Regions from separate parts of the Microbacterium dextranolyticum genome, predicted to be linked through region 2. Evidence: predicted binding sites of a transcription regulator. Region 2 holds the regulator's gene; the other holds the start of a gene.
What was found. Region 2 encodes HrcA, which represses chaperone genes, less so after heat shock. Its sites were predicted from a motif close to TTNGCACTCGNNNNNNNCGAGTGCNAA; they were not measured.

Region 1: a site for HrcA is predicted at 5,734-5,760, ahead of groES (co-chaperone GroES). Genes of this name have one in related genera too.

Annotation. Positions count from the first base shown of each region.
Region 1 is NZ_JAFBBR010000001.1:656,341-670,829, forward strand. It holds gene alr (alanine racemase) at 1-885, shown strand, start outside; gene tsaE (tRNA (adenosine(37)-N6)-threonylcarbamoyltransferase complex ATPase subunit type 1 TsaE) at 1,040-1,549, shown strand; gene tsaB (tRNA (adenosine(37)-N6)-threonylcarbamoyltransferase complex dimerization subunit type 1 TsaB) at 1,616-2,296, shown strand; gene rimI (ribosomal protein S18-alanine N-acetyltransferase) at 2,293-2,796, shown strand; gene tsaD (tRNA (adenosine(37)-N6)-threonylcarbamoyltransferase complex transferase subunit TsaD) at 2,793-3,878, shown strand; gene JOE64_RS02875 (hypothetical protein) at 3,896-4,441, shown strand; gene JOE64_RS02880 (class I SAM-dependent methyltransferase) at 4,478-5,683, opposite strand; gene groES (co-chaperone GroES) at 5,858-6,154, shown strand; gene JOE64_RS02890 (acetylxylan esterase) at 6,285-7,253, shown strand; gene rarD (EamA family transporter RarD) at 7,384-8,319, shown strand; gene JOE64_RS02900 (ABC transporter substrate-binding protein) at 8,490-9,830, shown strand; gene JOE64_RS02905 (ABC transporter ATP-binding protein) at 10,427-11,227, opposite strand; gene JOE64_RS02910 (ABC transporter ATP-binding protein) at 11,224-12,237, opposite strand; gene JOE64_RS02915 (branched-chain amino acid ABC transporter permease) at 12,230-13,225, opposite strand; gene JOE64_RS02920 (branched-chain amino acid ABC transporter permease) at 13,237-14,489, opposite strand, start outside.
Region 2 is NZ_JAFBBR010000001.1:1,485,443-1,499,931, reverse strand. It holds gene JOE64_RS06830 (PhoH family protein) at 1-316, opposite strand, end outside; gene JOE64_RS06825 (HIT domain-containing protein) at 372-719, opposite strand; gene JOE64_RS06820 (16S rRNA (uracil(1498)-N(3))-methyltransferase) at 772-1,494, opposite strand; gene dnaJ (molecular chaperone DnaJ) at 1,582-2,694, opposite strand; gene hrcA (heat-inducible transcriptional repressor HrcA) at 2,748-3,785, opposite strand; gene hemW (radical SAM family heme chaperone HemW) at 3,921-5,138, opposite strand; gene JOE64_RS06800 (DUF1990 domain-containing protein) at 5,138-5,788, opposite strand; gene lepA (translation elongation factor 4) at 5,845-7,689, opposite strand; gene JOE64_RS06790 (ExeM/NucH family extracellular endonuclease) at 7,891-12,639, shown strand; gene JOE64_RS06785 (alpha/beta fold hydrolase) at 12,752-13,522, shown strand; gene rpsT (30S ribosomal protein S20) at 13,636-13,896, shown strand; gene holA (DNA polymerase III subunit delta) at 14,071-14,489, opposite strand, start outside.

The DNA.
Region 1 (14,489 bases), 830 kb from region 2:
CCGATCTTCGCCTGGCTGCACGCCCCCGGTGCCTCGTTCGTCGAGGCCGCCGCGCAGCGGATCGAACTGGGCATCTCGAGCATGGCGCAGCTGCAGGCCGCGGCCGACGCGGCATCGCCCGACGTGCCCGTCGGCGTGCACCTGAAAGCCGAGACCGGCCTCGGCCGCAACGGCATCGCGCCTGCCGAGCTGCCGGCGGTGTTCGCCGAGGCGGCACGGCTCGAGCGGATCGGGCGGCTGCGCGTCATCGGCATCTTCAGCCACCTCTCCAACACGACCGTCGACGACGACCGGGCCGCCGTGGCGCGGTTCCGCGAGGCGCTCGCGCTCGCCGCGTCGGTCGGACTCGAACCCGAATTGCGGCACATCGCCGCCTCGCACGCGGCGATCGACCTGCCCGAGGCCCGGTTCGGGTGCGTGCGCCTCGGTCTCGCCATCTACGGGCTGTCGCCGTTCGCCGACCGGACGTCGGCCGACCTGGGCCTGCACCCCGCGATGACCCTGCGCGGTGCCGTGGCCGCCGTGCGCCGCGTTCCGGCCGGCCAGGGCGTCTCGTACGGGTACCTGCACCGCGCCGAGACCGAGACGACCCTCGCCCTCGTGCCCCTCGGCTACGCCGACGGCGTGCCGCGCGCCGCCTCGTCGGGGGCGGCGGTGCGCATCGCCGGCGAGACCTTCCCGGTCGCCGGGCGCATCGCCATGGACCAGTTCGTCGTCGACGTCGGCGACCACGAGGTCGCGGTCGGCGACGCCGCCGTGCTGTTCGGCGATCCGACTCTCGGCGACCCCGCGGTCGAGGTGTGGGCGGATGCCGCCGACACCGTCAACTACGAGGTCGTCACCCGCATCGGTCCGCGCGTCCCGCGGCGCGAGGTCGAGCGGTGACACCGCGCGCCGCCGGCGCTCGCGGCGGTGCGCGTCGGAGCGCTGCGCTGGACGGCTGCGCCCTCGACGGGCCCGGCTTCGACGGGCCGGCCGTGCGCCGGAATGCGCGCGCCGCGGCATCCGTTCTCTTCTGCGGCAGAGAAGGAGGCGCACGATGACGGGACTCGATGCCTTCGTCGGCGAACGCGAGGTGGCATCGGCCGGCGACATGGAGGCGCTCGGCCGCGACCTGGGAGCGGCGCTCGGCGCCGGCGATCTGGTCGTGCTGACCGGGCCCCTCGGCGCAGGCAAGACGACGCTGACCCGCGGGATCGCCGAGGCGCTCGGCGTCCGCGGGCGCGTGCAGAGCCCGACCTTCGTGATCGCTCGCACGCATCCGTCGCTGGGCGACGGACCGGCCCTCGTCCACGTCGACGCCTACCGGCTCGGCACCGACGGCGAGCTCGACGACCTCGACATCGATTTCGCGCATTCCGTCGTGATCGCCGAGTGGGCCGCCCCGTTCGCCGCCGCCGTCGCCGACCACTGGTGGGAGGTCGAGATCGACCGGGGCTGGTCGGGCACCGGCGTCGACAACGCCTGCGGCACGGCGGGGCACCATGTCGCCGACATGGAGGATGCCGCGCCGCGCCTGGTCACGATCACCCGGCGCTCCCGCTCCTGACCCGCTTCTTTTCCGCTCCGCGCTGACGCGGGGGACGGCAGAAACGGGGGAGATACGCTGGGGAGCGTGATTGTTGGCATCGACACCTCGCTCGGCACGGCCGTCGCCGTCGTCGAAGACGACGGGGTCGTGCGCGCCGAGGCATCCAGCGAGAACCCGCTCGCGCACGCCGAAGTCATCGGCACGCTGCTGCAGAACGTGCTCGCCGGCGCCGCACACGGCCCGGTCGGGGCGACGACGGCCGCCACGCCGGTCGAGGTGACGCACGTCGCGGCGGGCATGGGACCCGGGCCCTTCACGGGACTGCGCGTCGGCATCGCCGCGGCACGCGCCTTCGCCCTCGGCCGGAGTGTTCCCGTGGTCGCCGTGCCGAGCCACGACGCGGCCGCCCTCGCCCTGCTGATGCACGCCGCCCTCGCCGACCCCTTCGACGACGCGTCGCGATTCGCGGTCGTCACCGACGCACGCCGGCGCGAGTACGCCTACTCGGTCTACGACGGGCTCGACGACGACGGCATCCCCGTGCGCGTCGCCGGCCCCGCCCTCGCCCCGCGCGACGACGTCGACGCCGTGCTCGCGGGCCTCGGCGCCGAGCGGCGCGACGTCACCGCGATCCCCGCGGCGATGGTCGCCGCCCTCGCCGCGCGCGCGATCGCCGCGGGCCGCGCGCTCACCGGCGACGAGCCCCTCTACCTGCGCGCCCCCGACGTCACCCTGCCCGCCGCGTCGAAGCGGGTGAGCGCATGACGCTGCGCACCGCGACCGCCGGCGACCTCACCGCGATCATGGACCTCGAGCGCACGTCCTTTCCGACGGATGCCTGGAGCGAGCCCATGATGCAGAGCGAGCTCGCCTCGCCGCACGGGCGGTACCTCGTCGACGTCGAGGCGGGCCGCGTGATCGGCTACGGCGGCGTGCGCGCCGTGCAGGGCAGCGCCGACGCCGACATCCAGACCATCGCGCTCGCCGAGGCCGCGCGTGGGCGCGGGCGGGGGCGCACCCTGCTGCGGGCGCTGCTCGAGGTCGCCCGCGAGCGCGGCGCGCGCGAGATGTTCCTCGAGGTGCGCGCCGACAACCCCGTCGCCACGGCGCTCTACGCCTCGGAGGGCTTCGTCGAGATCGGACGTCGCCCGCGGTACTACCAGCCCGACGACGTCGACGCCGTCATCATGACCCTCGACCTCGTCGCCTGGGCCGCGCACCGCGCCGCGGACGGCACCGCCCTCGACGCAGGAGCCTGCTCATGAGCGCCGCCGAACCCCTCGTCCTCGGCATCGAGACCAGCTGCGACGAGACGGGCATCGGGATCGTCCGCGGGCGAACGCTCCTCAGCAACACGATCGCCAGCTCGATGGACGAGCACGCCCGCTACGGCGGCGTCGTGCCCGAAGTCGCCGCCCGCGCGCACCTCGAGGCGCTGCAGCCGACGATCGAGGCCGCGCTCGCCGAGGCGGGCGTGGCCCTCGACGAACTCGACGCGATCGCCGTCACGAGCGGCCCCGGACTCGCCGGCGCCCTCATGGTCGGCGTCGGCGCGGCCAAGGCGCTCGCCGTCAGCCTCGGAAAGCCCCTCTACGCCGTCAACCACCTCGTCGGTCACATCGCCGCCGATCTCCTCGCCGGCGACGAGGTCGAGTACCCGACGGTCGCCCTGCTCGTCAGCGGCGGGCACACCTCACTGCTGCTCGTGCGCGACCTCGTCTCCGACGTCGAGCTGCTCGGCGAGACGATGGACGATGCTGCGGGCGAGGCCTTCGACAAGATCGCCCGCATTCTCGGGCTGCCCTACCCCGGCGGGCCCCAGATCGACCGTGCCGCCGCCACCGGCGACCCGACCGCGATCCGCTTTCCGCGGGGGCTGTCCCGGGCATCCGACATGGCGGAGCACCGCTACGACTTCTCGTTCTCGGGGCTCAAGACCGCCGTCGCGCGCTGGGTCGAACAGGCCGAGGCCGCCGGCGGCGACGTCTCGATCGGCGACGTCGCCGCATCGTTCCGCGAGGCGGTCGTCGACGTGCTGGTGACGAAGGCGCTGGATGCCTGTGCCCGCCACGACGTGCCGCGCCTGCTGCTCGGCGGCGGCGTCATCGCCAACCGGCGTCTGCGCGAGGTCGCACTCGCCCGCGCCGAGGCTGCGGGCGTCGCCGTCCGGATCCCGCCGCTGAGTCTCTGCACCGACAACGGGGCGATGATCGCCGCGCTCGCGGCGCAGCTGATCATGAGCGGCCGGCGCCCCTCGACCCTCGCCTTCGGCGCCGACTCGACCCTGCCCGTCACCCAGATCCAGATCGCCGAGCAGCCGCCCGCGGGCCCCGGGGAGGCGCGGTGAGTCCGGAGGACGAGCGGATGAGGGTGGGCGTTCCCGGCGCGGCGCCGCAGGCTGACCCGGCCGGCGCTCCGACTGACGTGCCGGTACCCGCCCTGGCGGACACCGAGATGCCCGCCACGCCCGCCGCCTCCTCCGCTACCCCCGCCGATGCCCCGCGGATCGCGGCGCCCTCCGAGGATGTCGCGACGGCGCAGACCGTCGCTCTGCCCGGCGAGCATCGCGGCGGCTTCCGGCGCGAGCTGACCGAACCCGTGCCGGTGACCGCGTCGGTGCACACCGACCCGGGGTGGACGCCCGCGCCCGGCCCCGACGCTGTCGTGGCCCTGCCGTGGAGCGCGGCGTGGGCGCTCGCGTTCGGCGTGGTCGGCCTCATCGTGGCCATCTTCGTCGGGTGGGGGTTCCCGCTCGGGCTCGTCGGTGTCGTGCTCGCGATCGTGGCGCTCCGCCGCCCGTGGGAATCGCGGCAGACGGCCGTGTGGGCGCTGTGCCTCAGCGTCGCCTCGCTCGTCTACAGCGCCGGCTGGCTGTGGTGGGCGTCGACGCAGGGGCCGCTGTTCGGCTGAGCGCCCCCGTTCCCGCGCGGTGCGTCGGGTCTCTCGTCAGACGCGGTCGGCGAGAAGCGTCACCCGTCGGTCGCCGATGCGGGTCAACAGCAGGGTGGCCGATGCGGGGCCGCGCAGCTTCAGCTTCGTGCGCAGCGTCGCCGGATCGACGTCGACGCCGCGCTTCTTGATCTCGAGGGTGCCGACGCCGCGCTCGCGCAGCGCGCGCGAGAGCGCCTTGAGGTCGTTCGGCAGGTGCTCGCGGATGCGGAAGCTCTGCACGAACGGGTTCGGGCCCCCGCCCGGCGTGGTGGCCGGGGCATCCGAGGTCAGATACGCGATCCGCGGGTCGAGCATGCCCGCGTCGATGCGGCGGGCGACCTCGCCGATCAGGCGCGCGCGGATCACGGCACCCTCTGGCTCGTGCACGTACGCGCCGAGTGCGCGCACCGGGGCGTCGTCGGCGTCGGCCGCGCCGGTGAGCTCGGCCGCGGCGCCGGCGCGCACGACGAGCGCCGCACGACGGATGCCCGGCCGCGCCAGGCGCCCCGTCCACACGACCAGTTCGATCGTCGAGCCGTCGACGCTGATCCACTGCGCCTCGGCGTCGTCGGGGATGAGCGCGCGATCGAAGGCCGGACCCAGCTTGATGCCGGCCGGAATGCGGGCGGCCAACTGCCACACCCAGTCGAGGGGCGGCGACCACTCGCCCGCGCCCACCCGGGTCGTCTCGGCATGGCCGGCGGTGCGCCGGGCAGGATCGAGCCACACGGCATCCGCACCCGCAAGGTCGACGTCCTCGGCGCGGGCGTGCTGCACGTGCGCGGTGTCGGCGAAGGGTGCCAGGTTGTAGGCGGCCAGCGCGGCGGTGACCTCATCGGCGTCGACGGCGAGCACGTCGAGGCCGATTCCGGCGAGGGCGAGCGCGTCGCCGCCGATGCCGCAGCCGAGGTCGGCGACGCGTGCGACGCCCGCATCGCGGAAGCGCCCGGCGTGCCGCGCGCCGATCTCGAGGCGCGTCGCCTGTTCGAGCCCCGCGCGGGTGAAGAGCATCCGGTCGGCGAACGCGCCGAACTTCTGCCGCGCCCGGGTGCGCAGCCGCGCCTGACCGACCGCCGCCGAGACCAGCTCGGGGGCGAGGCCCGCCGCGCGCAGTCGCGACACCGCCGTGGCGACGCCGTCGGTCGACTCGATCGCGCCCAACTCGTCGACGAGTCGCAATCCTTCGGGGGTCAGGAGCGCGGTGAGCTCGGCGAGTTCCATCCGGCCAGCCTACGGGCGCGTGGCCTGCGCCCATCGACGGTGTCGCGCGGCTGGCACTCGCGTTGCACGAGTGCCAGCCGCGCTCTAGACTTGCCATTAGCACTCCACCCCGGTGGGTGCTAATCAGTCTTTTCATGTCAACGGCATAACGCCCACGCCAGAAAGAGGTAAACCGTGTCGGTTTCCATCAAGCCGCTCGAGGACCGCATCGTCATTCAGCAGGTCGAGGCCGAGCAGGTCACGTCCAGCGGTCTCGTCATCCCCGACACCGCCAAGGAGAAGCCCCAGGAGGGCGAGGTCGTGGCGGTCGGCCCCGGCCGCATCGACGACAACGGCAACCGCGTGCCGCTCGACGTCGCCGTCGGCGACCGCGTGATCTACAGCAAGTACGGCGGCACCGAGGTCAAGTTCGGCGCCGACGAGTACCTCGTGCTCTCGGCCCGCGACGTGCTCGCGGTCGTCGTTCGCTGAGACGCCCCCACACGTACCTCGAAGGGTCCGGATGCCATGGCATCCGGACCCTTCGTCGTTCCTCTGACCCTCTCTCGGAGCGGCCGAAGGATGTGCACGTCGGGTCGCGGCGGAGTTCTACGATCGGAGTATGCCCCGGTTCGATCTCCCGCTGTCCGAGCTCGTCGACTACCGCCCGGAGATCGCGATACCGGCCGATTTCGACGATTTCTGGCGACGGACGCTCGCCGAGGCGCGCGCTCTCGGCGGCGCCCCGATCATCGAGCGGGCCTCGACGCCGCTGACCACGGTCGAGGTGTACGACGTCACCTTTCCCGGGTTCGGCGGCGACCCGATCAAGGCCTGGTACATGGTCCCGGCGGGCACGTCGGGCCGGTTGCCCACCGTCGTCGAGTTCAACGGTTACGGCGGGGGTCGGGGCTTTCCCGAGGAGCGTCTCGCCTTCGTCTCGAGCGGCTACGGATACCTCGTGATGGACACCCGCGGTCAGGGCTCGCACTGGGGCGGGGGCGGCGAGACCGCCGACCCGCACGGCACCGGACCGTCGGTGTCGGGCTTCATGACGCGCGGCATCGAAGACCCGCACGACTACTACTACCGCCGCGTGTTCACGGATGCCGTGCGCGCCGTCGACGCCGTCCGCACGTTCGACCGGGTCGACCCCGAGCGCGTCGCGGTGTGCGGCGGCAGCCAGGGCGGCGGCATCACCCTCGCCGCCGGGGCGCTGTGCGACGGCCTCGTCGCCGTCATGCCCGACGTGCCGTTCCTGTGCCACTTCGAGCGCGCCGTCGGGATGACCGGCGCCGAGCCGTACGGAGAGCTGGTGCGGTACCTCTCGATCCATCGGGGGAGCGAGGAGCGCACCTTCCGCACGCTGTCGTACTTCGACGGCGCGGCGATGGCGACACGGGCATCCGCCCCCGCGCTCTTCTCCGTCGCGCTGATGGACCCGATCTGCCCGCCGTCGACCGTCTTCGCCGCCTACAACCGATACGCCGGCGCCGACAAGCACCTCGAGGTCTACCCCTTCAACGAGCACGAGGGCGGCCAGGGCTACCAGTGGCGCGCGCAGGCCGCCTTTCTCGCCGCGCGGGTGTGACCTCGCGGCTCTTCTCGTTCCTTTTCCCCTTTCTCACCTCGGATGAGTCGAGGGGGAGTGGCGGGGATCGGTGGGTGTGTGGCAGTCCTCGTGAAGCGCGGGATGTCAGGACCGTTCTAGGCTTTGTCCCATGACACCCGACGAGGCCGCCCGCAAGGAGGAGACCCTCGGCGGCGTGTACGCGTTCGTCGCGTACTTCCTGTGGGGCTTCATGCCCCTCTACTTCTTGACGCTCGCCCCGATCGGCCCGTGGGAGATCGTCGTCTGGCGCATCCTCTTCTCGCTGCTGTTCTGCGGCATCCTGCTCACCGTCACGCGCACGTGGGGCAAGCTCTTCGCGATCCTGCGCGATCGCCGCCTGGTGTTCTGGACGGTCATCGCCGGCCTGCTGATCTACGTCAACTGGCAGGTGTTCCTCATCGGCATCCTCACCGGACACGTCATCGAAGGCAGTCTCGGTTACTTCATCAACCCGATCGTCACGGTGCTGCTCGGGGTGATCGTGCTGAAGGAGCGCCTGCGCCCCGCGCAATGGACCGCGATCGGGGTGGCGGTGGCGGCAGTCGTGGTCATCGTCGTCGCCTACGGCTCGTTTCCGTGGATCGCCCTCACCCTCGCGGCGAGCTTCGGCATCTACGGGCTGGTGAAGAAGCAGATCGGTCCCCGCGTCGACGCCATCAGCGGACTGACGCTCGAATCCCTCTGGCTCACACCCATCGCCCTCATCCAGCTCGTCGTCGTGGCGAGCACGACCGGCCTCGCGATCGGCAGCCAGGGTGCGGGGCTCGCGGTGCTCGTGACCCTCGCGGGCGTCATCACGGCCGTGCCGTTGCTGCTGTTCGCCGCGGGCGCCCGCCGCGCCCCCCTCACCGTGATCGGTCTGCTGCAGTTCGTCGCCCCGATCCTGCAGTTCATCACGGGCGCGTGGATCCTGCACGAGCCGATGCCGATCGAGCGCTGGATCGGGTTCGGCCTCGTCTGGCTCGCCCTCGTCGTCCTCACGGTCGACTCGCTCGTCGCGGCGCGTCGCACACGCGGCGCATCGGAGGTCGTCGACCTCGTCTGAGCCATTCCCACAGGCCCCGCCACGGCATCCGCGCCGTTCATAACGATTGAGCCGCGGTGCTTTTCTTCGATGCGCGCGCGAAACATCCTGGTGACACAGCAGGTTTAGCGTTCAAGCCAGACCGCGGAGCCCGTGCACCGCGCGATGTCATCGAAGAAAGGGAAGAACCTATGGTTCACCGCAACAAGGCGCTCGTCGCCGTGATTGCGCTCGCGGGCGCGGCGTCGCTCGCTCTCGCAGGATGCTCGAGCTCGGGCGGGGGCGGTTCCACATCGGCCCCCACCTCCACGGCCACGGGTTCCAGCGCGGCCGACCCGGCCGCGGCCTGCAAGCCCGGAACGCCCGCGACCGGTCCGCTCACGGTCGCGACGATCCTGCCGCAGACCGGATCGCTGGCCTACCTCAACCCGCCCGCCGAGGCCGGCTACGGTCTCGCCGTCGAAGACATCAACGCCGCCGGCGGTGTGCTCGACCAGCCCGTCAAGGTCGGCCCGATCACCGACTCCGGTGCGTCCTCCGACCTGTCGGTCTCGACCTCGTCGGCCGCGCAGATCGCCTCGTCCGACGCGCAGGTCGTGCTCGGCGCCGAGTCCTCCAGCGTCAGCCTGAACTTCGTCGACACGATCGTCTCGAAGTGCAAGGTGCAGATCTCGCCGGCCAACACGGCCACGAAGCTCTCCGGCTACTCCAGCTACTACTTCCGCACCGCTCCGCCGGACACCGTGCAGGGCTCGGCGCTCGGCAACCTCGTCGTCGGCGACGGCGTGCAGAAGGTCGCCTTCATCGTCTTCAACGACGCGTACGGCACGGGCCTGCGCGACGTCGTCGAAGACACCGTCACCAAGGCGGGCGGCGAGGTCGTCTACGGCGGCAAGGGCAAGGGCCAGGAGTTCGCTCCCGGTCAGAAGACCTTCTCGTCCGAGGTCTCCGCGGCGCTCGCCGCGAAGCCCGACGCGATCGTGATCCTCGCGTTCGACGAGACCAAGCAGATCGTCCCCGAGCTGAAGGCCCAGGGCTTCGACCTGTCCAAGACCTACCTCGTCGACGGCAACACCGCCGACTACGGCAAGGACTTCGAAGCCGGCACCATGACCGGCGCCCAAGGCACCATCCCCGGCGCCCAGCCCGACCCCGAGTTCAAGCAGCGTCTCGTCGACTTCTACAAGAAGACCGCGAACGCCGACCTGAAGGACTTCTCGTACGCCCCCGAGTCCTACGACGCGATCGTGCTGTCCGCGCTCGCCGCCGAGAAGGGCAAGGGCACCGACGGCCCCACCATCCAGGCGAACCTCGCCGCGGTGTCGGGTGTCGGCAACGGTGAGAAGTGCTCCGACTACGCCGCGTGCCTCGCCCTGCTGAAGAGCGGCAAGGACATCACGTACACCGGCAAGGCCGGCATCGGCCCGTTCAACAGCCAGAACGACCCGTCGAGCGCCTACATCGGCATCTACAAGTTCGACCAGAACAACGCTCCCGTCTTCCAGAAGTCCATCCAGGGTTCTGTGGGCTGACGATCGCGTACGAACGAAGGGGCGGATGCCACGGCATCCGCCCCTTCTTTCGTACCCACCGGGCGGGGCGGTTGTGGTGCGCATTCGTGCCAGCTGGTGCTCGCCGCATGGCACGTACTCCGCAGTCTGTCGCGTACTCCGCATCCGTCCGCGGCATCGGGTGCGGAGTACGTGAGATTCTGCGGAGTTCGTGCGGGCCGAGGCGGTGGATGCCGTGGCATCCGCCCCTCTTGTTTGCGCGCAGTCCCGTGGGCGCGCTCGAGCCCCTTCGCGCGCATCGCGGTGCGCGCCGCCCTCGTCGACGTTGATGTGCGCGCTGGATGCCGCGATCGCTGCTCACGTACTCCGCAGCTTGTCACCAACTCCGCACACGTCTAGGGCATTGGGTGCGGAGTACGTGAGATTCTGCGGAGTTCGCGCGGCCGAGACAGCGGATTCTGCGGAGTTCGTGCGGGCCGAGACAGCGGATGCCGCGGCATCCGCCCGCACGTGCGCCGGATGCCACGGGGCGCCCGCCCCACCCATCACCCCAACCACGGCGTACGGAAGAGGCCCCGCCTCACGGCGGATCCCCCTGCCTCGCGCGGTGCGAGCGATCAGTCCGTGTGCGACGCCTCGACGTCGGCGGCGAGCGTGCCGAGGTAGAGCTGGATCACCTTCGGATCCTTCGCGAGCTCGCGGCCGGGGCCCTCGTAGGCGTTGCGTCCCTGGTCGAGCACGTAGGCGCGGTCGCAGATCTGCAGGCAACGGCGCGCGTTCTGCTCGACCATGATGATCGTCACGCCCGTCTTGTTGATCTCGCGAGTGCGGATGAAGGTCTCGTCCTGGCGGACGGGCGAGAGGCCTGCGCTCGGCTCGTCGAGCAGCAGCACCTTCGGCTTCATCATGAGCGCCCGGGCCATCGCGACGGACTGTCGCTCACCGCCCGACAGCGACCCGGCGCGCTGCTTGCGGCGCTCGCCCAGCACCGGGAACAGCTCCCAGATCTCCGCGACGCGGGTCTGGAACTCCTTCGGCCGCAGGAACATGCCCATCTGCATGTTCTCTTCGATCGTCAGTGAGGGGAACACGTTGTTCGTCTGCGGGACGAAGCCGATGCCCGCCTGCACGAGCTGGTTCGCCTTCTGGTTGGTGATGTCCTCTCCCTCGAGCGTGACGGCGCCCGAGCGCACGTTCACCAGGCCGAAGAGGGCCTTCAGCAGCGTCGACTTGCCGGCGCCGTTCGGGCCGATGATCCCGACGAGCTCGCCGGGGAAGGCCTCGAGGGTGCAGCCGTTCAGGATGTTGACGCCGGGCAGGTATCCGGCGACGAGATCATCGGCCTTGACGACGGGCGTCGCCGCGACGGGCGTGGCCGCGACGGGAGCATCCGCGGATGCGGGGGATGGCGTGCTCATCGTTCTTCGTCCTCCTGCTCGGCTTCGGCCTCGACCTTGGCCTCGATCTGGGTGATCAGACCGGTCGTGACGGCGGAGTCGTCGCCGAGATCGGTGTCGTGGTACGCGCCGAGGTAGGCGTCGATGACGGCGGGGTTCTTCATGACCCGCTCGGGATCGCCCTCGGCGACCACCTCGCCCTGGGCCATGACGACGACCCAGTCGGAGATGTGGCGCACCATGTGCATGTCGTGCTCGACGAACAGCACGGTCGTGCCGTCGTTGCGGAGCGCTTGGATGTGCTCGAGCAGGCTCTGCGTGAGTGCCGGGTTGACGCCCGCCATCGGCTCGTCGAGCATGATCATCTTCGGGTCGCTCATGAGGGCGCGCGCCATCTCGAGCAGCTTCTTCTGCCCGCCCGAGAGGCTGCCGGCCATGTCGTCGCGCTTCGCGTCGAGCTTGAAGCGCTGCAGCAGCTCTTCGGCCTTCGCGATGTTCGCCTTCTCGGCCGCGGCCCACAGCGGCTTGATCAGGCCCGCGGCGAGATTCTCACCCGGGTTGCCCTTCGCGCCGATGAGCATGTTGTCGAGCACCGTCATGCGCGAGAGCGCCTTCGTCAGCTGGAACGTGCGCACCATGCCGGCGCGCGCGACCTTCGAGGCGGCGGTGCTGCCCAGGGTCTTGCCGTCGAACGACCACTTCGCGGCCTCGTCGGCGGAGGGCCCGCCGAACAGCTTCTTGGCCGACGACGGCTTGTCGAACCCCGTGATCAGGTTGAAGAACGTCGTCTTGCCGGCGCCGTTCGGCCCGATGAGCGCGGTGATCGCGCCGCGCTGCACCTCGAGGTGCTTGACGTTCACCGCGGTCATGCCGCCGAAGCGGCGCTCGATGTTGTCGACGACGAGGATCGGGTCGGGCTTCTCCGACCCTGGAACCTCTTCGGCGGCGGCGAGGGTCATGCGGATCGCCTTGGTCACCTCCCCCGGCGGGGTCGCGACCGGGATGACGGGCTCTGCGGTCTGGTCAGGCATTGAAGCTCAACTCCTTCTTATTGCCGAGGATGCCTTGTGGCCGGAAGATCACCAGCAGCATCAGCGCCACACCGATCAGCACCCACGACAGCCACTGCGTCTGCTGCGTGTTGAGGATCGAGTCGGGGATGTACTCGCCGGCGATCTGCACGATGGCGATGCGCACGACGAAGAAGATGATCGCACCCAGCAGCGGGCCGAAGATCGTCGCAGCGCCGCCCAGCAGCATGATCGTCCACAGGTTGAAGGTGAGGGGGCGTCCGAATCCATCGGGCTGCACGGATGCCGGGAGCACGACCAGGATGCCGGCGATGCCGCCCAGCACGCCGCCGATGACGAGCGCCTGCATCTTGTAGGAGTAGGAGCTCTTGCCGAGGCTGCGGACCGCGTCCTCGTCTTCGCGGATGCCCTTGAGCACTCGGCCCCAGGGGCTGCGCATCGCCAGCCACGTGAACAGGATCGCGATGCCGACCGCTCCCCAGGCGACCAGACGGGTCCACCAGTCGTTGCCCGAGCCCGGGTCGGTGTTGGGGTACGAGAACCACAGGATCTGCGTCGTGCCCGGCGGCAGGAACGACAGCTGCGTGAACGGTCCGCGGTACTCCGGGCCGACGAGGCCGGTCGAACCGCCCGTCACGTCGACGAGGGCGGCGAGGCGCCCGACCATGCGGACGATCTCTGCCGCACAGATCGTCACGATCGCGAGGTAGTCGCCGCGCAGTCGCAGGGTCGGGATGCCGAGAACGAAGGCGAACACGACGCAGGCGAGGATGGCGACGAGTACACCCAGCCAGAAGCCGCCGCCGTGGATGACGGTGATCGCGAAGCCGTACGCGCCCAGCAGCATGAAGCCCGCCTGGCCCATGTTCATGAGGCCCGTGAAGCCGAAGTGGATGTTGAGGCCGATCGCGGCGATGACGTACGCCGCCGTGACGGGTGCGATCGCCGTTTCGGTGAGCTGCTGCAGCAGCGTGATCCAGAAGTCCATGGCCCTCTCCCTTAGCCGACTCGCTCGGCGCGGCCGAAGATGCCCTGCGGCCGGAACAGCAGGATGACGATGAGCAGTGCCAGTGCGGTGGCGTACTTGAGGTCGCCCGGCAGCCAGATGTTGGTGAGCTCGACGATGAGGCCGATCACCATCGCGCCGGCGAAGGCGCCGAACGCGGTGCCGAGCCCGCCGAGGGTGACGGCGGCGAACAGCAGCAGCAGGAGCTGACCGCCCGTCTCCCAGCCGACGCCGTTGAGCACGAGGCCGAGCAGCACGCCGGCGAGACCCGCGAGACCCGAGGCGAGGATCCACACGCCGCGGATCACCTTGTCGACGTCGATGCCCGAGGCGGATGCCAGTGACGGGTTGTCCGAGACGGCGCGCGTCGCGCGGCCGAACCTCGTGTACATGAGGCCGAGGCCGACGGCGGCGATCGCCACGATCGCGATGCCCATCGCGACATAGGACTGGATCGTCAGGGTGACCCCGAGGATCGTCACCGTCGCGGGGTTCGACTTGTCGATGCGCACCGTGCCGGCGCCGATCCACAGCTGCACCACGTACTGCAGCGCGATCGACAGACCGATCGAGACGATCATCATCTGCGTCAGGCTGAGTCTGCGCCGTCGCAGAGGCCGCCACAGACCGGCATCCTGCACCCACCCCAGCGCCGCCATCGCCACGACGGCGAGGGCGCCGCCGAGCCACAGGTTGCCCGTGACGGTTGTCAGGAACCACGCGAGCACGCCGCCGATCGTGACCAGCTCGCCGTGCGCGAAGTTGCTGAGGCCCGTGGTCCCGAAGATCAGCGACAGACCGAGCGAGGCGAGGGCCAGCAGCAGGCCGAGACGGATGCCTTGTGCCGACTGCTGCCAGAAGCGCTGCCAGTCGAACGAACTCGCTCCGGCTGCGGAACCGTCGGGGCTGTTGGAGAGCTTGAAGATCGCCGACACGTCCGAGTGCAGCGTGACCGCCACACCGCGCGAGTCCGACCCGTCGACGTACTGACCGTCGGCGAGGGTCGTGGCGTCGAGCTTCACCGTGTAGGTGCCCTCCTTGGTGACGGAGAACACCCACTTGCCGGAGCTGTCCGTCTTGGTGGTGGGGCTGGCTCCGACGCCCGGGCCCGAGATGGTCAGCGCCACCCCGACGGCCGGTGCACCGTCGCTCTGGCGGATCGTTCCCTGAACGCACGCGGTCGAGGCGTCCGCCGAGCAGGCATCCGCCGCTGCGGCCGGCTGAGCGGGCAGCAGCACCGCGAGCA
Region 2 (14,489 bases):
AGCTCTTCTGACCGAGCGTCTTGGGGCGGATGATCCGGCCGCGGGAGGACAGGATCGCCTCGCCGAGCACCTCGGACGGGCGCTGGCCGCTGTCACCGCGCAGGATCCGCTCGCTCGAGACGACGTCGGACGGGTCGAGGCCCTGCCCCGTGCGCGAGAGCGCCAGCAGCTCGTCGACGAGGGCGCGCGCCCGGGCGACGTCGGCGGGCGCACCGCTGAGCGTGATCTCGTTGCCCCGCACGTGCACGCGCACCTGCGGATGCTCGCGCTCGACGACCCGCAGCAGCCGGTCCTGCGGACCGAGCAGCTGCACCATCGCGACGCCGTCGGCGTGGATCGTCTCGACGATGTCGGCCTCGGACGAGGAATCGTCAGGCACCGAGGTTCCCTTCGTCCAGGTCGCCGGCCAGCACGTGCGCGTGGACGTGGAAGACGGTCTGCCCGGCCGCGGCGCCCGTGTTGAAGACGAGACGGAACTGTCCATTCGCGTGTTCCTCGGCGAGCGTGCGGGCCAGCGCCACCATCTCGGCGAGGAGCGCGGGGTCGCCCGCGGCGAGTTCGACGACGTCGCGATACTGCGCGGTCTTCGGGATCACCAGCAGGTGAACGGGCGCCTGCGGTGCGATGTCGCGGATCGCGAAAGCGTGCTCGGTCTCGGCGAGGATCTCGGACGGGATCTCGCCCTGGTAGATGCGGGTGAAGATCGACGGCTCGCTCATGTTCCCAGTCTACGGGCGGGCAGGCGGCGCACGGAGGTGGCGCGCGCCGGCCTCACCAGCGCCCGAGGCGCGCGTTGAGGACGGCCAGGGCGGCGGGCCCGGCGGTCGAAGTGCGCAGCACGGTGTCGCCGAGGCGGACGTGTTCGGCGCCCGCCGCCGCGAGAGCCGCGAGCTCCTCGGGTGAGATCCCTCCTTCGGGACCGACCACCAGCACGATGTCGCGCTGATCGTCCTCGTCGAGGTCGATCTGCGACAGAGGAGCGGATGCCGTGGGCTCGAGCACCCACACGCGAGCACCCGCCGACAACGCCGCCAGTGCCGCGGTCGTCGTGGGACCCGCCACGTGCGGAACCCACGCGCGGTGCGCCTGCTTGGCCGCCTCGCGAACGATCGTGCTCCAGCGGGCGACGCCCTTCGCCGCCTTCACGGCATCCCACCGGGAGACGCTGCGGGATGCCTGCCACGGCACGATCTCGTCGACCCCGAGCTCCGTGGCCGCCTGCACCGCCAGCTCGTCTCGGTCGCCCTTCGCGAGCGCTTGGGCCAGAACGATCCGCGGCGTGTGCGCGGGCACGACGGAATGCTCCGCGATACGCACGACGACGCGCTTCGGTGCCGCCTCGACGACGGTTCCGCTCAGCCAGGTGCCCGCTCCGTCGCCGACGGTGACCTCTTCGCCCACGCGCACGCGGCGGACGACCGCGGCGTGGTGCGCTTCGGACCCGGTGAGCACCACCTCGTCACCGGGGCGTGCATCGGCGACCGTGATCCGCAGCGCGGATTCCGCGTCGTCGCGCGGCGACCCGGCCGCGCGCGCGATGCTCGACGCGTCGGGGTCGGCGAGGAAGTGCAGCGCCACGACTCAGCCGCGGAACTTGTCGCGCAGCTTCGAGAACAGTCCCTGATGGAACTGCGCCAGCTGCGGCTCGGGGGCCTTCGTCTTCTTCGCGAAGTCCTCGATGAGCGCGCGCGAGCGCGCATCGAGCTTCGTCGGTGTGACGACCTGCACGCCGACGCGGAGATCTCCGCGGGTGCCCCCGCGCAGCGGCGTGATCCCACGGCCCTTGATCGTGAGCACATCCCCGGACTGCACGCCCGCGCGTACCTCCAGATCCACGTCGCCGTCGAGCGACGTGATGGTCGTGTGCGCGCCGAGGATGGCGTCGGGCATCGAGACCTCGAGGGTGGCGAGCAGGTCGTCCCCGTCGCGGCTGAACACGTCGTCGTGCGCGACGGTGACTTCGAGATACAGGTCGCCGTTCGGTCCGCCCGCAGGGCCCACCTCGCCCGAGCCGGGAAGCTGCAGGCGCAGCCCGGTCTCGACACCGGCGGGGATGTCCACCGAGACGGTCCGTCGGGCACGCACCCGTCCCTGTCCCTGGCAGGACGCGCAGGGATAGGGAATCGTCGTGCCGTAGCCCTGGCAGGTGGTGCACGGCTGGGCGGTGACGACGTTGCCGAGCAGGCTCCGGACGGTGCGCTGCACGTGCCCCGAGCCGTGACAGATGTCGCACGTCACGGGCTGGGTACCCGGCTGGCAGCACGATCCGTCGCAGGTCTCGCAGAGCACGGCCGTGTCGACGTCGATGTCGCGGTGTGCGCCGAACACGACGTCCCTCAGGTCGAGGGTGACGCGCACCAGCGCGTCCTGTCCGCGCTCGCGCCGCGAGCGGGGACGTCCGCCGCGGCTGCCGCCTCCGCCGCCGAAGAAGGTCTCGAAGATGTCGCCGAAGCCGCCGAAGTTCCCGGCGCCGCCGCCGAATGCCGATCCGTCGCCGCCGAGGTCGTAGCGCTGCCGCTGCTCGGGGTCGGACAGGACGTCGTAGGCGTGCGTGACGAGCTTGAACCGCTCGGAGGCGTCGGCTCCGGGGTTCACGTCGGGGTGCAGTTCGCGGGCGAGCCGCCGGTACGCCTTCTTGATCTCGTCGGGGGTGGCGTCGCGGGAGACTCCCAGGACTTCGTAGTGATCGGCCACAATCGCCTTTCGGCGCCCAGCGGGCGCGGTGGATGTCGGACGTGTCGGACCGCTCAGCGGGACGAGTCGTCCTCGTCGAGCAGTCGGGTGAGGTAGAGCGCGACGGCGCGGACCGCCGCGAGGTTGGTGGGGTAGTCCATGCGGGTGGGTCCGAGCAGCCCGACCCGGGCGCGGGTGCCCGCGCCGTCGTAGTCGCTCGTGACGATGGATGCCTCGCCGAGGCCGAACGAGGCGTTCTCGCGGCCGATGCTCGCCGCGAGTCCCTGCTCGTCGGCGACCATCTCGCCCATGAGGCTCAGCAGGGTCACCTGCTCTTCGATGGCCTCGAGGAGCGGCGAGATGCTGCCGCGGAAATCTCCCTCGCGGCGCGCGAGGGTCGCACTTCCGGCGAGCACGAGCCGGTCCTGGCGGAAGTCGTCGAGTTCTTCGGCGACGATGCGCGCCACCGTGCGCACGGCGTCGTCGACACGGGACGCCCCCGCGGGAGCGGCGCACAGGTCGGAGATCGCCTGCGCGGCATCCGCGACCGGCTTTCCGGTGACCAGAGCCGCGATCGCGACCTTCACGCGGGCCGCGTCGCTCTCGTCCAGCTCGCCCTGCAGGAACGCCACGCGCTGCGACACGCGCCCGGTGTCGGTGACGATGATCACGACGATGCGCGTGCCGCCGAGATGGACGAACTCCACGTGCGAGACGCTCGCCCGCGCGAACGACGGGTACTGCACGATCGCCACCTGACCGGTGAGTCGTGTGAGCGCACGCACGGTGCGCATGAGCAGATCGTCGAGATCGACCGGATCGGCGAGGAAGGTGGAGATCGCCGCGCGCTGCGCTCCGGAGAGGGGGCGGAGCTCCGCCAGGTGGTCGACGAAGACGCGGTACCCCTTGTCGGTCGGCACCCGCCCGGAGGAGGTGTGCGGAGCGACGATCAGCTCTTCGTCCTCGAGCAGTGCCATGTCATTGCGGATCGTCGCTGCCGACACTCCGAACTGATGACGGTCGACGATGGTCTTGCTGCCGACGGGCTCGTTCGTGTCGACGTAGTCCTGCACGATCGCGCGGAGGACCTGCAGGCCGCGCTCCGAAACCATCGTCCCTCCTTGTGTCGAACCTCGTCGGATTGTTGGCACTCCGTGCCATCGAGTGCCAATCCTACCGCGAGGCGACGACGGCGCGCCGATGACGCACCCCCGCGCCCGCCGCCCGGCCTCCGCGCCGAATGCCGCTCACGCCGTGAGCGCGCGAACGACGGCATCGGCGAGCAGGCGGCCCCGCCGCGTCAGCACGACCCGACCGCGCACCGCGGCGGATCCGTCGATCAGGCCGTCGGCGATGAGGGATGCCACGGCGTGACGCCCCTCGCCCACGAGCTCCCCCACGGCGATCCCCCCCGCGATACGCGAGCGCAGCAGCACGCTCTCGAGTCGGCGCGCCGCGGCATCCGGCCGTTCGCGCGCCGCCGCCGGAGACTCGCCGGCCGCAAGGCGCTGTGCATAGGCGGCCGGGTGCTTGACGTTCCACCAGCGCAGCCCCGCGACGTGGCTGTGGGCGCCCGGTCCGTAGCCCCACCAGTCCGTCCCCCGCCAATAGGCGAGGTTGTGCCGAGATCGGTGTTCGGGTGCGGTCGCCCAGTTCGACACCTCGTACCAGGCGAAGCCCGCGGCGCCGAAGGCCTCATCCGCCAGCTCGTACATGTCGGCCTGCAGGTCGTCGTCGGGGGCGGCGACGACGCCCCGACGAATCTCGCGCTCGAGCTTCGTACCTTCCTCGACGATCAGGGCGTAGGCGGACACGTGGTCGGGGCGCAGCTCCAGAGCGGCCCGTACCGACGCCTCCCAGTCGGCCAGCGACTCTCCGGGCGTCCCGTAGATGAGGTCGACGCTGACATCGAGACCGGCCGCGCGGGCCGCCTCGACGGCGCGTGCGACGGCCGCGGGCTCATGGGTCCGATCGAGCGTGCGGAGCACGTGCGGCACCGTCGACTGCATTCCGATCGACATGCGCGTCACTCCGGCGCGCGCCAGTTCGTCGACGACGGACGCCGTCACCGTGTCGGGGTTGGCCTCGACCGTGACCTCGGCACCCGGAGCCAGACCGAAGCCGTCACGGACGCCCGCGAGCATCCGGGCAAGGTCGCCGGCGGGCAGCAACGTGGGCGTGCCGCCGCCGAAGAACACCGTCTGCGCGGGCCGGAGCGGCCCGCGGCTCTCGAGGACCGCGAGGGAGAGATCGATCTCGCGCAGCACCTCGTCGGCGTAGGCATCCTGCCGTGCGCCGCGCAGTTCGGAGGCGGTGTAGGTGTTGAAGTCGCAGTAACCGCACCGCACACGACAGAACGGCACGTGCAGGTAGACGCCGAAGTCGACCGTTCCCTCCAGAACGATGTCACCGGGCAGAGCACCGTCGGCGGGTGCCGGATCACCGAGTGGAAGAGCCGAACCCATCAGGCGGGCGTCGTGAACATCGGCGAGATCGCGCGCAGATAGCCCTGGAACAGCTCGCGACGCCGGCGCTTCACGAGCGGCGGGACGAGGCGGTAGGCGAGAGCCACGGGACGGTCGAAGGCCCGCACGACGAAGCGCACCTCGTCGTTGTCGAGCCACTCGATCGCGAACGACTCCTCGCCGCTGACGACGGAGCCGCCGACCGTGCCGAGGGCGAACGCGACGCGGCGTGGTTCTTCGATCGCGGAGATGACGCGAAGCTCACCGTCGGCGTTCATGCCCTTGATGTGTCCGTGCACGCGGATGGTCGTGCCGGCGGCGACGTACGGCGTCCCGTCGGCGTCGAAGCGCTGATCGGCCTCGAGACGGCTGGGGGCGACCGGCAGCCCTTCGGCATCGAAGCCGACGCCGGAGTACATCGGGCCCGAGGCGGGGCGCACGTCCGTGATCTCGAGGCCGGCGCCGCGCAGCGCGGCCCAGGAGAGCAGCGCGTCTGCCGAGGTCTCGAAGCGTTCCTGCCCGCTGCCGATGCGCCAGGATGCCTCGGCGGGCACGCTCTGCTCGGGCGGGTACGACATGAGGTCGTGCGCGCTCGTGGCGCCGACCGCCGCGTAATCGACCGTTCCGGCCTGGAAGTTCCCGCGACGCATGTCCTCCAGGATACCGACCCCTCGATGTCGCGCGTCCGTGAGACTGAGGCGGCCGACTACTTCTTGGTCTCGACGTCGCCGGAGAGGGCGGCGATGAAGGCCTCCTGCGGCACCTCGACGCGGCCCACCATCTTCATGCGCTTCTTGCCCTCTTTCTGCTTCTCGAGCAGCTTGCGCTTTCGGGTGATGTCACCGCCGTAGCACTTGGCGAGCACGTCCTTGCGGATTGCGCGGATGTTCTCGCGGGCGATGATGCGCGCGCCGATCGCGGCCTGGATGGGCACCTCGAACTGCTGGCGCGGAATGAGCTTGCGCAGCCGCTCGGTCATGAGCGTGCCGTAGGCGTAGGCCTTCTCGCGGTGGACGATGGACGAGAACGCATCGACCTTCTCGCCCTGCAGCAGGATGTCGACCTTGACGAGGTCGGCCTCCTGTGAACCGGCGGGCTCGTAGTCGAGGCTCGCATAGCCCTGGGTCTTGGACTTGAGCTGGTCGAAGAAGTCGAAGACGATCTCGCCGAGCGGCATGTTGTAGCGCAGCTCGACACGGTCCTCGGAGAGGTACTCCATACCGAGCAACGTGCCACGCCGCTGCTGGCACAGCTCCATCACGGTTCCGACGTAGTCCTTCGGCAGCAGGATGCCGACCTTGACGACCGGCTCGGACACGGATGCCACGCGCCCGTCGGGGTACTCGCTCGGGTTCGTCACGACCACCGTCTCACCGGTGTCGGTCAAGACCTCGTACGTCACCGAGGGCGCCGTCGTGATGAGGTCGAGGTCGAACTCGCGCGAGAGCCGCTCGGTGATGATCTCGAGGTGGAGAAGGCCGAGGAAGCCGCAGCGGAAACCGAAGCCGAGGGCGACGGAGGTCTCGGGCTCGTACTGCAGCGAGGCATCCGAGAGCTTCAGCTTGTCGAGGGCTTCGCGCAGATCCGCGTAGTCGCTGCCGTCGATCGGGTAGATCCCCGAGAAGACCATCGGCTTCGGGTCGGTGTAGCCGGCGAGCGCTTCGCTCGCGGGCTTGCGGTGGTTCGTGATCGTGTCGCCGACCTTGGACTGGCGGACGTCCTTCACGCCGGTGATCAGGTAGCCCACCTCGCCGACGCCGAGACCCTTCGTGGGCACCGGCTCGGGGCTCGACACGCCGATCTCGATCAGTTCGTGGGTCGCACGGGTCGACATCATCTGGATGCGCTCGCGGGGTTCGAGCGTGCCGTCGACCATCCGCACGTAGGTGACGACGCCGCGGTAGGCGTCGTAGACGGAGTCGAAGATCATGGCACGCGCGGGCGCGGTCGGGTCTCCCACGGGAGCGGGGATCTGCTCGACGATGCGGTCGAGGAGCTCTTCGACGCCCATGCCGGTCTTGCCCGACACACGCAGGACGTCGGCGGGGTCGCCGCCGATGAGGTTCGCGAGTTCGGCCGCGTATTTCTCGGGGTCGGCCGCGGGCAGATCGATCTTGTTGAGGACGGGGATGATCTGCAGATCGTTCTCGAGCGCCAGATACAGGTTCGCGAGCGTCTGCGCTTCGATGCCCTGCGCCGCGTCGACGAGCAGGATCGCCCCCTCGCACGCGGCGAGCGACCGCGACACCTCATAGGTGAAGTCGACGTGGCCGGGGGTGTCGATCATGTTGAGCGCGAAGGTCCCGGCATCCGTCGCCCACGGCATGCGCACCGCCTGCGACTTGATCGTGATGCCGCGCTCGCGCTCGATATCCATCCGGTCGAGGTACTGCGCCCGCATGTCGCGGTCGGAGACGACACCGGTGATCTGCAGCATGCGGTCGGCCAGAGTCGACTTGCCATGGTCGATGTGGGCGATGATGCAGAAATTGCGGATCTGCTCCGGAGGGGTCGCAGACGGCTCGAGAGGCTTCAGGGCGCGCGGGGACATATTCCGAGCATTCTACCGACGCCGACACGATCGCCGCCGCGTCGTGAGCCGCGCCGCGCCGTGAGGGCGTGCCGGGCGACTCCTCGTGTTCACCTGCTCGCAACGCGATCGACGCTCAGCCTGCGCAGGATGAACTCTCATCACACCCATAGGTCGCGGCAGCGACCTCACCCCCCACGTATACGAAACCAGGGAGAACACGTGTCAGATCCGACACCGGGCGCCCCGCGTCCCACGGCCGGACGGCGGACGCCCCGCGCGCTCGTCGCCGCCATCACCGCAGGAGCCCTCGCCATCGGCGGCGCCGGCGTCATCGCGCTTCCCGCCGAAGCAGCCGTCAGCACCGGCGCCCCCGTGCTCATCAACGAGGTCTACGGCGGCGGCGGCAACAGCGGCGCGACGTACACGAACGACTTCGTGGAACTCGTCAATGTGTCTTCCGCCCCCGTGAGCCTCGAGGGCTGGAGCCTGCAGTACGCGGCGGCGGCATCCGGAAAGACGTTCGCGCCGCAGGCGTTGAGCGGCACGATCCCCGCCGGAGCGACCTTCCTCGTGCAAGAGGCCAAGGGCGACGGCGGCACCACGCCCCTGCCGACCCCCGACGCCACGGGCACTCTCGCGTTGAGCGGCAAGACCGGCAAGGTCGCGCTCGCCTCGACCACGACGGCCGTCACCGGGCCGAACGACGACGCGGTGGTCGACTACGTCGCGTGGGGCGCTTCCGCCGCCCCGGCCGCAGGTTCGCCCGCGCACGAGACGACGAACACGACGAGCATCACGCGTGACGCGGCCCACACGAACACGGCGGTCAACAGCGCGGACTTCACCGTCGCCGAGCCGACGCCGCAGAACTCCGGCAGCAGCACGCCCTCGCCCGAACCGTCGCCGTCCGGATCGACCGGACCGTCGCCGTCGGCGAGCGCGACCGGTTCGCCGACCCCGACTCCCACGCAGACCCAGACGCCCAGCCCCCAGACGATCACGCCCATCGCGCAGATCCAGGGCACGGGCGACAGCACCCCCCTGAACGGCCAGACGGTCACCACCGAGGGCGTCGTCACGGCGCACTACGCGACGGGCGGCTACAACGGGTACGTCATTCAGACCCCCGGCACCGGAGGCACCCTCGACCTGTCGACCCACGCGGCATCCGACGCCGTGTTCGTCTACACGAAGACAGCCGCCGTCGCGAGCGAGGTCGCCCTGGGCGACACCGTGCGCGTCACGGGCACGGCCGGCGAGTTCAACGGCCTGACGCAGCTCAGCGTGAATGCGGGCATGGCGACGAAGATCGCCGACGCCGCAAAGCCGGCGCCCGTCGTCCTCACGACCTGGCTTACCTCGGTCGCCCAGCGCGAAAGCCTCGAGTCGATGCTCGTGAGCGTCTCGGGCTCGTTCACCGTGACGAACACGAACAACACCAGCCGCTACGGCGAGGTAGGACTGGCCGCCGGCAACGGCGTGCTGCGTCAGCCCACCGACGTCGGCCGCCCCGGTTCGGCTGAAGCCGCTGCGGTCGCCGCCGATAACCTTGCGCGCGGCGTCGTCCTGGACGACGGCGGATCCCTCGACTACGCGGCCCGCGCGAACAACGGCACCGGCGCACTCCTCAACGGCAACGCGACCCCGGCCTATGTCTCGCTGGAGCACCCGGTCGTCGTCGGCGGCACGGCCACGCTCAGCGGCTCGTTCGTCCTCGACTACCGCAACAACAGGTGGAAGCTGAACCCGGCGTCCTTCCTGCCCGGTGACGGAACGACACAGGGTCAGGCGACGTTCACGAACCCGCGCACGAGCGCTCCCGCCGCGGTCGGCGGGGACCTCAGCGTCGGCTCGTTCAACGTCCTGAACTACTTCACGACGCTCGGATCCTCGAACACCGCGTGCCAGCCCTACACCGACCGCGCCGGCAACGGCACGAACGTCCGCACGGGCTGCGACCTGCGCGGTGCGTGGAGCTCAGCCGACCTCACCCGCCAGCAGTCGAAGATCGTCTCGGCGATCAACACGCTGGATGCCTCGGTCGTCGGGCTCATGGAGATCGAGAACTCGTCGAAGTCGACCCCGAGCACGCCCGACAAGGCTGTCTCGACCCTGGTCGACGCGCTGAACAGCGCCGCGGGAACGACCAAGTGGGCTTACGTTCCGGCGTCCGCCCAGCTGCCCGACGCATCGCAGCAGGATGTCATCCGCAACGCCATCATCTATCAGCCCGCGCTGGTGCAGCGTGTGGGTGACGCGCTCGCACTGGGCACGCAGTCGGCATCGGGTCAGGCGTTCGGCAACGCCCGCGAGCCGATCGCGCAGAGGTTCGCCCCGACGGCGGGCGGTGCGCCGTTCCTGTTCGTGGTGAACCACTTCAAGTCCAAGAGCTCGAGCGGCGCTTCGGGCGCGCAAGCCGACCAGAAGGACGGGCAGGGCGCGTGGAACCCGGCTCGCATCGCGCAGGCCGCGGCATTGCGTGACTGGGTGTCCTCGATCACCACGTCGGACGAAGCGACGATCCTGGTCGGCGACTTCAATTCGTACACCCACGAGGACCCGCTGCAGGTGCTCTACGACGCCGGCTACGTCGACGCCGAATCGGCGCTGAAGGTCGGGCGGTCGACCTACTCGTTCGACGGCCTGTCCGGTTCGCTCGACCACGTGCTGTACAACGCGGCAGCGCAGAAGCGTGTCACCGGCGGAGACGTGTGGAACATCAACTCCGGTGAGTCGGTCGCCCTCGAGTACAGCCGCTACAACAACCACGGCACGCTGTTCTGGCAGGACGGTCCGTACCGCTCGAGCGACCACGACCCGCTGAAGGTCGGCCTCTCGGCACGCACCGCCGTTCCGACGACGATCGACATCCTGACGATCAACGACTTCCACGGTCGTATCGAAGCAGGCAGCCAGGGCGAAGCCGGTGCTGCCGTGCTCGCGGGCGCCGTGAAGGCCAAGAAGGCGAAGAACCCGAACACGCTGCTGGTCTCGGCTGGCGACAACATCGGGGCCTCCACCTTCACCTCGCTGATCCAGCAGGACTCGCCCACGATCGACTCGCTGAAGGCTGCGGGACTGGAAGTCTCGGCGGTCGGCAACCACGAGTTCGACCGCGGCTTCGCCGATCTGACGAAGCGCGTGATCCCCCGCTTCGGCGGCAACACCGATCCGGCGAGCGCGACCCCCGAGCAGATCGCGGCAGGTTCGCCCTACGCGCTGGGCGCGAACGTCTACAAGAAGGGCACGAAGACCCCTGCGCTGCAGGAGTACACGATCAAGACGATCGACGGCGTGCGCGTCGCCTTCATCGGCACCGTGACGACGGACACGGCGCGGATGGTCGACCCCAAGGGCATCGAGGACATCGACTTCGGTGACCAGCTCGAGGCGGCCAACCGTGTCGCCGCGACGATCGCCAAGGGCCACCTCGCCGATGTCACGGTGCTGCTGACGCACTCCGGCTCGTCGGTGTCGAACAACTGCGACGCCGTCGCGACCGACCCGTCGGACTTCGGGACCCTCGTCCGCGGCGCCTCGGCGAGCATCGACGCCATCGTCTCGGCGCACACGCACCAGACCTACGCGTGCAAGGTGCAAGTCGCCTCGACCGGAAAGCTGCGCCCGGTCATCCAGGCGTCCGAGTACGGCAAGGCGCTCGGTCAGCTCTCGATCACGTACGACACGCAGGCGCACGAGCTCGTCTCGATCGCGGGCTCGACGTCGCCGCTCGCCAAGGCGTACCCCGCGGATGCGGATGTCGCAGCGCTCGTGGCCGGCTTCGCCGCGACCGCGAACGTGATCGGCGCGCAGCCGGTCGGCAAGATCACCGCCGACATCCTTCGCGGCGGCACGCGCGGCTCCGACCGGGGCGTGGAGTCGACGATGGGCAACACGGTCGCCGACATCTATCTGTGGGCCACGAGCACGAACCCGGCCTATGCGGGCAAGAAGGCGCAGATCGCGCTGATGAACCCGGGCGGGCTGCGGGCCGACCTCATCCGCACCGGCGACGGGACGGTGACCTACAAGCAGATCGCCGACGTGCAGCCCTTCGCCAACACCCTGGTGACGGTCACGCTCACGGGTGCTCAGCTCAAGGACATCCTCACGCGCCAGTGGCAGGCGACGGGCGACCGCCCGAAGCTTCACCTGGGCGTCTCGCAGGGCTTCACCTACGAGTACACCGAGGATGCTCCCCCGGCCGGCCAGACCGCGTCGCGCTCGGGTCGCATCGTGTCGATGTCGCTGAACGGCACGAAGATCGCCGATACCGACACGTTCACGGTGGTCACGAACTCGTTCCTGGCCAACGGCGGCGACGGCTTCACGCCGTTCGCGCAGGGCACCGACCGCACCGACACCGGTCAGGTGGACCTGGACGCCACGCTCGCGTACGCGAAGGCGATCACGCCGATCGCACCGTCGGCGCTCGGCCGGGCGAAGCTCGTGACCGGAACGACGCCGGATCCGTCCTCGAGCACGTCGCCGACCGGCGCTCCCACCGGTGCACCGACGGGGGTCCCGTCGCCGAACCCGTCGGGCACGCTGCCCTCGACCGGTGGTTCCACGGTCGGCGTGTCGACCTCGGGACTCGGTTCGGGCAACCGCATCGAGCGCGGGTCGTCGTTCACCGTCACCCTCACGGGTCTCGCCGCATACGAGCAGGTCGCCGCGACGCTCAACAGCGACCCGATCGTGATCACCGGCATTCCGGCAGCGGACGCGAACGGCACGGTCACGTTCACGGTGAACGTTCCCCGCACCCTCGCCACGGGAACCCACCACCTCATCGTGCTGGGCGCGGACGGACGGGTGCTGGTGAACCTGCCGCTCCAGGTCGTGGGCGAGGGCACCCTCGCCACGACCGGTGCCGAGCTCCCCTGGAGCCTGGCGCTGGGCGGCGCGTTCCTCCTGGCCGCCGGCCTGGTGCTCGCGATGACACGTCGCCGCACCCGTATCGGCTGATCGATCGCGCACGAGGCCCCGGCCCCGCTTCGGCGGGCGCCGGGGCCTTTCGCGCACCACAGCACGGTCACGTGCACGAGGTGGGCGGAGATCTCGCACTGTCTAGGCTGGCATCGTGACGACAGTGGTGATGGTGCACGGCATCCGGACCTCCGCCACGATGTGGCGCGCGCAGGTGGAGCACCTGTCCGCCCGAGGCATCCCTGCCGTCGCGGTCGACCTTCCCGGGCACGGCACGCGGATGGGCGAGACCTTCACCCTGGAGGGCGCCTTCGCCACGATCGACGACGCCGTCCGCCGCGCCGCGGAGGCGGGGCCGGTGCTGCTCGTCGGGCATTCGATGGGCGGGCTCGTCTCGACCGCGTACATGGGGCAGGACGCGCGTCCTCCCGTCGACGCGTTCATCGCCGCGTCGTGCACCGCGATCCCCCGGGGCCTCGCGCTGGCCACGTATCGCGCGCTCGCGGGGGGCTTCGACCGCCTGCCGGGTCGCGGCTCCGCGATCGCCGAGTGGGTCCTCGACCGCACCCTTCCCCTGGAGACCCGCGAGGATTTCGGGGCCGGAGGCTACGCCTACGATGCGCAGGACACGGCGCTGCGGAGCCTCTCGGTGCTGGACCTGCTCGCCGCGCTCCGCCGCATCGACGTGCCGACGTGGTTCGTCAACGGGCAGTACGACCAGCTGCGCGTCAACGAGAAGCTGTTCGTTTCTCTGGTCCCGCAGGCCGAGCTGATCGTCGTCCCGCGGACCTCGCATCTGGTCACCGCCATGCGTCCGCGGGTCTTCAACGCCGTGCTCGACCTCGCTCTGGCGACGATGGATGCCGCACCGCGGCGCTCCCCCACCGACCCCGTCGATTCCGGGTCGACAGCGGGGACCTGATAGACTCGGTCCTTGGCTTGCGTCTGGGTCCCACCTCAGGCGCCGCCGGAGGCGCCCCTCTACCGCCACACCGGCACATCCATCGAAAACTCCGAACGAAAGAGCCGTCGAACGTGGCGAACATCAAGTCGCAGATCAAGCGCAACAAGACCAACGAGAAGGCGCGCGAGCGCAACAAGGCCGTCAAGAGCGAGCTGAAGACCGAGGTGCGCCGCACCCGCGAGGCCATCGCCGCCGGCGACAAGGCCGCTGCCGAGAAGGCCCTCGTCAAGGCGTCCAAGAAGCTCGACAAGGCCGTGAGCAAGGGCGTCATCCACGAGAACCAGGCCGCGAACCGCAAGTCGTCGATCGCGAAGCAGGTCGCCGCTCTCTGAGCCTCCTCTCACCGAGACTCGTACGAAGGCCCGTCCCCTCAGGGGCGGGCCTTCGTCGTGCGCGGGCCTCGTCGGGCGATCGCGTGACCACGGCGACGCCGTGAGTACGAAAGACGACCCCACCCTCCGATATCTCGGGGGGGGCGGCGGCGCCGTGCTCGACCGATCAGCGAGTCAGGCGCCGAAGGGTTCCCGAGTGGCGATGACGGTGACGAGTCGCTCAACGGCAAACACCGGGTCGCGCGAGGCACCCTTGACCTCGGCGTCGGCGCGCGCAGCGGCCTGGATCGCAATCCCGAGTGAGGTCTCGTTCCAGCCGGTGAGATCCCGACGCGCGCGGTCGACCTGCCAGTCCTTCATCCCGAGCCGCGTCGCGAGGGCGCGCGCCGGCTCACGCGAGCCCGCGACCCGCGCCATGGTCCGCAGCTTCGAGGCGATCGCCGCGACCAGCGGAACGGGATCGGCGCCGCTGGCCAGCGCGTGACGCAGCGCGACGAGCGCGTCGCCGTACCGTCCGGCGATGGCGGTGTCGGCGACGGTGAACGCCGAGGTCTCCACCCGGCCGCCGTAGTAGCGCTCGACGATCTGCTCGG